One region of the Streptomyces sp. NPDC002640 genome, then DNA from elsewhere that is predicted to be linked to it. Evidence: predicted binding sites of a transcription regulator. Region 1 holds the regulator's gene; the other holds the start of a gene.
What was found. Region 1 encodes HrcA, which represses chaperone genes, less so after heat shock. Its sites were predicted from a motif close to TTNGCACTCNGNNNNNCNGAGTGCNAA; they were not measured.
Positions count from the first base shown of each region.

Region 2: groL (chaperonin GroEL) is a predicted target of HrcA. The motif match lies at 4,347-4,373, and genes of this name have one in related genera.

Region 1 covers NZ_JBSFVZ010000015.1:95,866-101,365, reverse strand. Annotated here, with positions in the region: gene hemW (radical SAM family heme chaperone HemW) at 1-290, shown strand, start outside; gene ACWD3O_RS20510 (DUF3097 domain-containing protein) at 328-1,140, opposite strand; gene ACWD3O_RS20505 (MBL fold metallo-hydrolase) at 1,267-2,064, opposite strand; gene hrcA (heat-inducible transcriptional repressor HrcA) at 2,224-3,240, shown strand; gene dnaJ (molecular chaperone DnaJ) at 3,241-4,383, shown strand; gene ACWD3O_RS20490 (16S rRNA (uracil(1498)-N(3))-methyltransferase) at 4,496-5,245, shown strand.
Region 2 covers NZ_JBSFVZ010000003.1:306,125-311,624, forward strand. Annotated here, with positions in the region: gene ACWD3O_RS06060 (HD domain-containing protein) at 1-303, opposite strand, end outside; gene ACWD3O_RS06065 (hypothetical protein) at 507-1,070, shown strand; gene ACWD3O_RS06070 (NADH:flavin oxidoreductase) at 1,172-2,308, opposite strand; gene groL (chaperonin GroEL) at 2,562-4,184, opposite strand; gene ACWD3O_RS06080 (cold-shock protein) at 4,740-4,943, opposite strand; gene ACWD3O_RS06085 (MoaD/ThiS family protein) at 5,386-5,500, opposite strand, start outside.

The sequences.
Region 1 (5,500 bases):
ACGTGAAGCACCCCGGTGCCTACGCGGCGGCGCTCGCCGAGGGGCGCTCGCCGGGGGCGGGGCGCGAACTGCTCTCCGCCGAGGACCGGCGCGTCGAGCGGATCCTGCTGGAGCTGCGGCTGGTGGACGGCGTCCCGCTGGACCTCCTGCGCCCGGCCGGCCGCGCCGCCGCCGACCGCGCCCTCGCGGACGGCCTGCTGCGCGAGGAGTCCTACGCCGCCGGCCGCGCCGCGCTGACCCTCCGGGGTCGCCTCCTGGCCGACGCGGTGGTGCGGGACCTGGTGGACTGAGCGGCCTCGCCACGGACGGGCCGCGTGCCCGGCGGGGTCAGGCCCCGGCCGGGGCCGTGACGAAGTCGATGAGTTCCTCGACGCGGCCCAGGAGCTCCGGTTCGAGGTCCTTCCAGTCGTGGACGCGGGAGAGGATGTGGCGCCAGGCGGCGCCGGTGTTCTCGGGCCAGCCGAGGGCGCGGCAGACACCGGTCTTCCAGTCCTGGCCGCGCGGGACCACGGGCCAGGCGTCGATGCCCAGGGCGGACGGCTTCACCGCCTCCCAGATGTCGATGTACGGGTGGCCGACGACCAGCGCGTGCTCGCTGGTGACCGCCTCCGCGATGCGCCACTCCTTGGAGCCGGGCACCAGGTGGTCCACCAGCACGCCCAGACGCGCGTCGGGGCCCGGGGCGAACTCGGCGACCACGGCGGGCAGGTCGTCCACGCCCTCCAGGTACTCCACGACCACGCCCTCGATCCGCAGGTCGTCGCCCCACACCTTCTCGACCAGTTCGGCGTCGTGCCGGCCCTCGACGTAGATCCGGCCCGCGCGGGCCACGCGGGCCCGGGCGCCGGGGACGGCCACCGAGCCCGAGGCGGTGCGCGAGGGGCGGCGCGGGGCGCCCGCCGCGGCGCGGACCAGGGTCACCGGGCGGCCCTCCAGGAGGAAGGCGGCCGGGGCCAGCGGGAAGACGCGGTGCTTGCCGTGCCGGTCCTCCAGGGTCACCGTGCCGGCCTCGCAGCCGACGACGGCGCCGCAGAACCCGGTGGCCGGGTCCTCCACGACCAGACCGGGTTCGGCCGGCACCTCGGGCACCGGCTTCGGCTTCTTCCACGGCGGCGTGAGGTCGGCGGAGTACTGGCGCATTCGGCCGACGATAGGAGAAATCCCGACCGGTGGGTACACGACACGCCCTCGCGCCGCCTCACCAGGCCGTGCCGTTTCAGCAGGCCGTCGCCTCACCAGGCCGTGCCGCCTCAGCAGGCCGTTGCCTCACCAGGCCGTGCCGAACCTCCGGGACAGTTCCTCGCGCTGCCGCCGCACGAACGCGGCGTCCACCACGGCCCCGTGCCCCGGCACGTACAGCGCGTCCTCGCCGCCCAGCTCCAGCAGCCGGGTGAGCGCCGCCGCCCAGCGTGAGGGCACCGCGTCCGGGCCGGCCTGCGGGGCGCCGGACTCCTCGACCAGGTCGCCGCAGAACACCACCGGCCGCGGTCCGGGCACCAGCACCGCGAGGTCGTAGGCGGTGTGCCCCGGCCCCACGTTGGCCAGCAGCGGCCGGACGCCGCCGCCCAGGTCCAGCACGTGGTCGTCGTGCACCTCGTGCCCCGGCGCGGTCAGCAGCTCCAGCGCGCCGTCCGCCGCCTCCGCGGTCAGCCCGTTGGCCACCGCGTCGGACCGCAGCGCGTCCCGCCCGTCGTCCGAGGTGAGCGGCGCGCCCGCGCCCACCGCCGCGAACACCTCCGCCCCGGCGAAGACGCAGGTGCCCAGCACGTGGTCGAAGTGCGGGTGGGTGAGCGCCACATGGGTCACCCGCCGCCCGGTGCCCCGCCCGGCGCCCTCCGGACCGGGGGCCGGCTGTCCCGCCCGCAGCAGCTCCTCGGCCTCCTGGCGGATCCGGGTGCCTTCCGCCACACTCGAACCGGCGTCCACCAGCAACGCCCCCTCGGCACCCGCCACCAGACCCACCGTGCAGTCCCACACCGGCAGCCGCAGCCGCCCCACTCCGGGGGCCAGCGGCTCCCAGCCGAGGTCTTCCCACCCACCAGGGGCTTCCCAGGTCACGCTCATGGGGCGACGCTATCGGGACCGCACGGCGACCGCCCTTGCCCGCGCCGTACCCCCCGGCCGTACACTGGCTGAGGACGACTGGCACTCGCGAAGGCAGAGTGCCAGTCGACGCAAGGGGCAGAAGCGGTGAGGCGGAGCCGACATCCGGAGGTGTGCGCGGTGCTGAGTGAACGCAGGCTGCAGGTGTTGCGCGCCATCGTCCAGGACTACGTCGGGACCGAGGAGCCGGTGGGCTCCAAGGCCCTCACCGAGCGGCACAACCTCGGTGTGTCCCCCGCGACGGTGCGCAACGACATGTCCGCGCTGGAGGAGGAGGGCTACATCGCCCAGCCCCACACCAGCGCGGGGCGGATCCCCACGGACAAGGGCTACCGGCTCTTCGTCGACCGGCTGGCCGACGTGAAGCCGATGACCCAGCCCGAGCGGCGGGCCATCCAGAACTTCCTGGACGGCGCCGTCGACCTCGACGACGTGGTGGCCCGCACGGTGCGGCTGCTGGCGCAGCTGACCCGCCAGGTCGCGGTTGTCCAGTATCCGTCGCTCACGCGTTCGGCGGTGCGGCATGTCGAGCTGCTGGCGCTCGCGCCGGCCCGGGTGATGCTGGTGCTGATCACCGACACCGGCCGGGTCGAGCAGCGCATGATCGACTGCCCCGCCCCGATCGGCGAGAACACCCTCGCCGACCTCCGCGCCCGGCTCAACAGCCGGACCACGGGACGCCGGTTCACCGACGTCCCGCAGCTGGTGCAGGACCTGCCGGAGGCCTTCGACCCGGAGGACCGCGGCACGGTCTCCTCGGTGCTCTCCACCCTGCTGGAGACGCTCGTCGAGCGGACCGAGGAGCGGCTGATGATCGGCGGCACCGCCAACCTGACCCGTTTCACACATGACTTTCCCCTCACCATCCAGCCCGTCCTGGAGGCCCTCGAGGAGCAGGTCGTGCTCCTCAAACTCCTTGGCGAGGCGAAGGATTCGGCCATGACCGTCCGTATCGGTCATGAGAACGAGTACGAGGGGCTCAACTCCACGTCCGTCGTGTCGGTGGGCTACGGTTCGGGCGGCGAGGCAGTCGCCAAGCTCGGCGTGGTCGGACCGACCCGCATGGATTACCCGGGAACGATGGGAGCAGTACGCGCAGTGGCACGGTACGTCGGACAGATCCTGGCGGAGTCGTAAGTGGCCACGGACTACTACGCCGTACTCGGCGTGCGCCGCGACGCGTCCCAGGACGAGATCAAGAAGGCGTTCCGGAGGCTCGCGCGCGAGCTGCACCCGGACGTCAATCCCGATCCGAAGACGCAGGAGCGGTTCAAGGAGATCAACGCCGCCTACGAGGTGCTCTCGGACCCGCAGAAGAAGCAGGTCTACGACCTCGGCGGCGACCCGCTCTCCCAGGCCGGCGGCGCCGGCGCGGGCGCGGGCGGCTTCGGGGCCGGCGGCTTCGGCAACTTCTCCGACATCATGGACGCCTTCTTCGGCACGGCCTCGCAGCGCGGACCGCGCTCGCGGACCCGCCGCGGCCAGGACGCCATGATCCGGCTGGACGTCGAGCTCACCGAGGCGGCCTTCGGGACCACCAAGGAACTCCAGGTCGACACGGCCGTGGTGTGCAACACCTGCCACGGCGAGGGCGCCGCGCCGGGCACCTCCGCGCAGACCTGTGACATGTGCCGCGGCCGCGGCGAGGTGTCCCAGGTGACGCGGTCGTTCCTCGGCCAGGTCATGACCTCGCGGCCCTGCCCGCAGTGCCAGGGCTTCGGCACGGTCGTGCCCAACCCGTGCCCCGAGTGCGCGGGCGACGGGCGGGTCCGGTCGCGCCGGACGCTGACCGTGAAGATCCCGGCCGGCGTGGACAACGGCACCCGGATCCAGCTCGCCGGCGAGGGCGAGGTCGGCCCGGGCGGCGGCCCGGCGGGCGACCTGTACGTCGAGATCCACGAGCTGCCGCACGAGACGTTCCAGCGGCGCGGGGACGACCTGCACTGCACGGTGACCATCCCGATGACGGCGGCGGCGCTCGGCACCAAGGTGCCGCTGGAGACGCTCGACGGGCACGAGGAGGTCGACATCCGGCCGGGCACCCAGTCCGGGCAGTCGATCCCGCTGCACGGGCGCGGCGTCACCCACCTGCGCGGCGGCGGACGCGGTGACCTCATCGTCCACGTCGAGGTGCTGACGCCGACCAAGCTGGACCCGGAGCAGGAGCGGGTGCTGCGCGAGCTGGCCAAGCTGCGCGGCGAGGAGCGGCCCACCGGGCAGTTCCAGCCCGGCCAGCAGGGACTGTTCTCCCGTCTCAAGGACGCGTTCAACGGGCGCTGAGGCGCCCCACCGGGAGCCGCCGCGGACCTCGTGCCGTGGCGGCTCCCGGTATTTCCAGCCCCCGTCGTACCTTTCCGACCGCCCACCCCGTTCCACCGCACCTGGAGGCGCCGTGACCGCCCCCGTCTTCGTCGTCGACGAGCTCGTCCCCGGCGGGCCCACGTTCCTGCTGGAGGGGCCCGAGGGCCGGCACGCCGTGTCCGTGAAGCGCCTCCAGCCCGGCGAGGCGGTGGTGCTCACCGACGGCCGGGGGCGCTTCACCGAGGGCGTCGTCCAGGCAGCGGAGGGCAAGGACCGGCTGCTCGTCGGCCAGCTCACCGAGGTGCGGGAGGAGCCGGCGCCGAGCCCGCGGATCACCGTCGTGCAGGCGCTGCCCAAGGGCGACCGGGGCGAGCTGGCCGTGGAGACCATGACCGAGACCGGGGTGGACGCGATCGTCCCCTGGGCGGCGGCGCGGTGCATCACGCAGTGGCGCGGTGAGCGGGGGGCCAAGGCGCTGGGCAAGTGGCGGGCCACGGCGCGGGAGGCCGGCAAGCAGTCGCGGCGGACCCGGTTCCCCGAGGTCGCGGAGCTCGCCAACGGCAAGTGGGTCGCGGAGCTGCTCGCCGGGGCGGACTTCGCGGCGGTGCTGCACGAGGACCGGGAGTACCCCGGGGAGCCGCTGGCGACGGCGGCCCTCCCGGCGGAGGGGGAGATCGTGCTGGTCGTCGGCCCCGAGGGCGGGGTCTCGCCGCAGGAGCTGGAGCTGTTCGCGGAGGCGGGGGCGGGGGCCTACCGGCTGGGGCGGAGCGTGCTGCGGACCTCCACGGCGGGGACGGCCGCGGTCGCCCTCCTCCTCGGCCGCACGGGACGCTGGTCCTAGCGGTCCCGCGGTCCTGGCGGTCCCGTGCCGTCCGCGCGGGCGTGCCGTACGCACCGCGGGCAAACGTGCCGCCGGGCGGCACGGGTGCGGGAAACCCCTGTTGGGGAAGGAGCCCGGGTGCTTAGGCTGACGGGGTGACTGAGTCTGCCTCGACGCTCGCTCCCGCATACCTCCGCTTCCCGCACCTGCACGGCGACCTCGTCGCGTTCACCGCCGAGGACGACGTCTGGGTCGCCCCCCTCGACGGGGGCCGTG
Region 2 (5,500 bases), on a different contig from region 1:
CTCCTCGTTCTCGGAGCGCTCGGGGTGGTAGACGGCGTCGTGGAACCAGGCCGCCAGCCGCACCACGTCCGCGTCGGCCGCGTACCGCTCCAGCTCGTCCACCCGGTCCAGGACGGCGGTGAGGTGGGTGAGCGTGTGGTAGCGCCGCTGCGGCTCCGCCCAGCGGCGCAGCAGGTTCTCGGCGTACGGCACGGGGTCCGGCTCCGGGGCTCCGCCGCGGGCGGCGGTCAGGGCCCGCGCCCAGCGGGCACGCAGCGCGTCGAGGTCGGCGGGTTCGGCCGGGGCGGCGTGGGGTCGCGTCATGCCCCGCATTGTGGACCGCCCGCGCCCGGGACGCGCCCCGGGGTGCCCGCCGCGTGTGCGACGCTGGAACGGCGAGCGGTGAGCGGCGAGCGGCCGCCCGCGGCGCCCGGCCGGTGTGCCGGGTGCCGCCGGTTCCGCCGCCCGCCGCCCCGCCGCTTTGCCCCTTGTCGTCCGTCGTCCGTTGCGAAAGGATCCGCACCGCCGTGAACCACGCTCAGCTCACCGCCCTGGGGCGCGCCCTGCGCGTGCTCGGCGAGCACGGGGAGAAGATCACCTCCGACACCCCGGACTCGCAGCTGCACGAGCTGAAGGGTGACCTGCGGCGTGCGATGGAGCTGCTGGAGGAGACGGTCACCACGGCCGCCCCCGCCACCCGCTGCCCGGAGCACCCGAACGGTCCGGTGGACCGGAGCGCCCCCGACCTCTGCCTGCTGTGCGAGACCCGCCGCCGCAGCGGCCGCCGGGCCCGGCTGAGCGGCGGCCCCGTGCCGGAGCGCCCGGCCGACCCCGTGCCCTCGCGGTACGGCATGCACGGCGACCGCCCGCAGCCGCAGCAGCGCTGGCTGCCGGAGGCGTGGAACGGGCGGGCCTGGGAGCTGTGCGGGGCGCCCCGCCGGGACCGGCGCGAGGCCGAGCTCTTCCTCGCCGCCGAACGCCGCGGCCCGCGCCCGGCCATGGCGTACCGGCTGGTCCACGAGTTCACCGACTACGAGGTGCTGCGGGTCTGGGGCGAGCCACGGATCGTCCCCGTCGAGCCGATGGGCTGACCGGGCCCACGCGGAAGGGGCCGACCGCGGCGTGTGCGCGGTCGGCCCCTTCTGTCCTGCCGTCGTGCGGTTCCGGCCGGTGGCCGGCGGCCGCCGGCGGGTCAGTGCAGGCGCATCAGCGACGCCGCGTCGTACGGCGTCATCTCGTCCGTCCGCCCGCCGAGCAGCTTGGCGCCCCACTCGGGGTCCTGGAGCAGCGCGCGGCCGACCGCGATCAGGTCGACCTCCTCGCGCTCCACGCTGTCCAGCAGGTCGTCGACGGCCCGCACCGGCGCGCCCTTGCCGGTGAAGGCGTCGGTGAAGTTGCCGTCCAGGCCGACCGAGCCCACGGTGATGACCGGCTTGCCCAGCAGCTTCTTCGTCCAGGCGGCCAGGTTGAGGTCGGAGCCCTCGAACTCGGGCAGCCAGTAGCGGCGGGTGGAGGCGTGGAAGGCGTCCACACCGGCCTCGGAGATCGGGCGCAGCACCGCCTCCAGCTCCTCCGGCGTGGTCGCCAGCTTCGCGTCGTACGCGTCGGACTTCCACTGCGAGAAGCGGAAGATCACCGGGAAGGTGGGCGAGACCGCGGCGCGGACCGCCTCCACGATCTCCACCGCGAACCGGGTCCGGGCGACGGCGTCGCCGCCGTAGGCGTCGGTGCGGCGGTTGGTGCGCTCCCAGAGGAACTGGTCGATCAGGTAGCCGTGCGCGCCGTGCAGCTCGATGCCGTCGAAGCCGACGCGCTCGGCGTCGGCGGCGGCCTTGGCGAAGGCGGCGACGGTGGCGTCGATGTCCTCCTGGGTCATCGTCCGGCCGTTCGGCGAGGCCTCGCCGTTCAGCAGGAGGCCCGACGGGCCCTCGGACGGGGCGTCGGGGAACGCGCCGCGGCCGTCCGGGCGGGTCATGCCGACGTGCCAGAGCTGCGGGACGATCTTGCCGCCCTCGGCGTGCACCGCCTCGACGACCTTGCGCCAGCCGGCCAGCGGCTCCTCGCCGTAAAAGCGCGGCACCCGGGTGCTGTCCCCGGCGGCGGGGCGGTCGACATAGGTGCCCTCGGTGACGATCAGGCCCACCTGGGCGGCGGCCCGCCGCCGGTAGTACGCCACCACGTCCTCGCCCGGCACGCCGCCCGGCGAGAACTTCCGGGTCATCGGCGGCATCACCAGGCGGTTGGGCAGCGTCATGCCGTTGACGGTGAGCGGGCGGGACAGGACGCGGGAGGCGCGGTCGGCGATCTCGGCACCGGAGGTGACGGTCACGTGGGGCTCCTTGGGGGAGGGACAGTCATGGCGGCGCGGGCGCCCACCGGTCCGGCGAGCGTCCGCGTACTTGTGCGAACCAGTCGGTATGCGCTGGCATTCCCGCCTCCGCGAGACCCGCCTCACGTCCCGATCCATGAGGGGAGGGGCGCGGGCGCCGGGAACGCCGAAGGGCGGCACCCCTGGTGGGGGTGCCGCCCTCGGGCGTCACGCGTGGTCCGGTCGCGGACCGTGGAACCTCGAGCCGTCAGGCTCAGAAGTCCATGTCACCGCCCGGCATGCCGCCCGGAGCGGCCGCGGCGGCCTTCTCCGGCTTGTCGGCGATGACGGCCTCGGTGGTGAGGAACAGCGCGGCGATGGAGGCGGCGTTCTGCAGCGCGGAACGGGTCACCTTCGCCGGATCGATGATGCCCTCGGCGATCAGGTCGACGTACTCGCCGGTCGCGGCGTTGAGGCCGTGACCCGGGGTGAGGTTGCGGACCTTCTCCACCACGACGCCGCCCTCGAGGCCGGCGTTGACGGCGATCTGCTTCAGCGGGGCCTCGAGCGCGATGCGCACGGCGTTGGCGCCGGTCGCCTCGTCACCGTCGAGCTCCAGCTTCTCGAAGACCTGGGAGGCCTGCAGCAGGGCCACGCCACCACCGGCGACGATGCCCTCCTCGACGGCGGCCTTCGCGTTGCGGACGGCGTCCTCGATGCGGTGCTTGCGCTCCTTGAGCTCCACCTCGGTGGCGGCACCGGCCTTGATGACCGCGACACCGCCGGCGAGCTTCGCCAGGCGCTCCTGCAGCTTCTCCCGGTCGTAGTCCGAGTCGCTGTTCTCGATCTCGGCGCGGATCTGGTTGACCCGGCCCTGGACCTGGTCGGCGGAGCCGGCACCGTCGACGATGGTGGTCTCGTCCTTGGTGATGACGACCTTGCGGGCGCGGCCCAGGAGGTCCAGGGTCGCGTTCTCCAGCTTGAGGCCGACCTCCTCGGAGATGACCTCGCCGCCCGTGAGGATGGCGATGTCGCCGAGCATGGCCTTGCGGCGGTCGCCGAAGCCCGGGGCCTTGACGGCGACGGACTTGAAGGTGCCGCGGATCTTGTTGACGACCAGGGTCGACAGGGCCTCGCCCTCGACGTCCTCGGCGATGATCAGCAGCGGCTTGCCGGACTGCATGACCTTCTCGAGGAGCGGGAGCAGGTCCTTGACCGAGGAGATCTTGGAGTTGGCGATGAGGATGTACGGGTCCTCGAGCGACGCCTCCATGCGCTCCATGTCGGTCGCGAAGTACGCCGAGATGTAGCCCTTGTCGAAGCGCATGCCCTCGGTGAGCTCGAGCTCCAGACCGAAGGTCTGGGACTCCTCGACCGTGATGACGCCTTCCTTGCCGACCTTGTCCATCGCCTCGGCGATGAGCTCGCCGATCTGGGTGTCGGCGGCGGAGATGGACGCCGTGGAGGCGATCTGCTCCTTGGTCTCGATCTCCTTGGCCTGCTCGAGCAGGGCGCCGGAGACGGCCTCGACGGCCTTCTCGATGCCGCGCTTCAGGGCCATCGGGTTGGCGCCGGCCGCCACGTTGCGCAGGCCCTCGCGGACCAGCGCCTGGGCGAGAACGGTCGCGGTGGTCGTACCGTCGCCGGCGACGTCGTCCGTCTTCTTGGCGACTTCCTTGACCAGCTCGGCGCCGATCTTCTCGTACGGGTCCTCGAGCTCGATCTCCTTGGCGATGGAGACACCATCGTTGGTGATCGTGGGGGCGCCCCACTTCTTCTCGAGGACGACGTTGCGGCCCTTGGGGCCGAGCGTCACCTTGACGGCGTCCGCGAGCTGGTTCATGCCGCGCTCGAGGCCGCGCCGTGCCTCCTCGTCGAACGCGATGATCTTGGCCATGTGAAGTGGTCCTCCCAGGACTGGGGGTGATTCCTTCGGACCGCGCCCGCGCCCGCGACGGACGGCCTGCGTGCCGGACGGTTCCTTCCCGCCTCGGCAACGCGGACCTCACCGACCCGGTCCATCGTTGTCACTCTCACCTTCAGAGTGCTAACGCAATGATTAGCACTCGACCCTGCCGAGTGCAAGACGCTCCCGGAATCCCGCCCTGTTTTCCGCCCTCCGGACACCCCACCGGGCGAGGAGCGGCCCGGCGACGGCGGCGAGGATCCGCAGCGTCCCGGCGGCAACCGGCACCCGGCGGGAGGCCCGCCGCGGGCCGGGTGCGGCCCCGTCCCGCAGCGGTCCCCGCGGCGGCGCGTGGGAGTGGGTCGCGGGGCGCGGGCCGCCGGTCGTGGGCCGCGGCGAGGACGCCCGAGCAGGACGAGGCACGGAGGGGGAAGGACGGGGATCGAGGGAGGGGGCGGGGACCGACGGGGCGCGGGCACGGCGTAGGGCCCGCGCCCCCGAGGGGGTGCGGGCCCTACGTCACGTCAGGATGTTCGGTCGCTGCGTTCAGCCGGCCAAACGGACCATGTCCGCCTGCGGCCCCTTCTGGCCCTGCGAGATCTCGAACTCGACCCGCTGGCCTTCCTCGAGGGTGCGGTAGCCGTCCATCTGAATCGCGCTGTAGTGCACGAAGACGTCCGCACCACCGTCGACCGCGATGAAGCCGTACCCCTTCTCCGCGTTGAACCACTTGACGGTGCCCTGAGCCATGCCTAACTCCCCTATTACTGGCCCTTGCACAGATCCGCACTTCGCGGATCCGGGTCAGACCTCACCCGCCGCCCAGGCGGCGGGCGTGCGCCGGAACGCGTCGACCGCGGCTGAATGTATCTGCCCAACTGCCCTCTGCAACAGGTCAATCGGACGACAATTCTGGTGGGGCCCGGTCAGCGGTATGCCGAGAAATCGCCGGAATTCAGGGCAAGTCCGGGCGGACAGAAGGAGCGAACCGCGCAAAGGACCCGCGGAGTTTGGCTGCATCTTGTCGGGCCGGAGGCAGGAACTCATCGACGCCCGGCCCGAGTTCGGCGCGGGGTACCCCAACTGTACCGCGCCCAATCATGCAGAATCGCCCTCCCCTGTCGGCGGCGGTATGCGACGCCGGCATGAACGGGGGAGGGCGATACGGAAAGCGCGGGTAAAGCGAAAGCGATCAGGCGCCGCCGGCCACCGCGGGAATGATGGAAACGCTGCCGCCCGCGGGGGTGGCGGTCTCCAGTCCCTGCTCGAACCGCACGTCGTCGTCGTTGACGTAGACGTTGACGAAG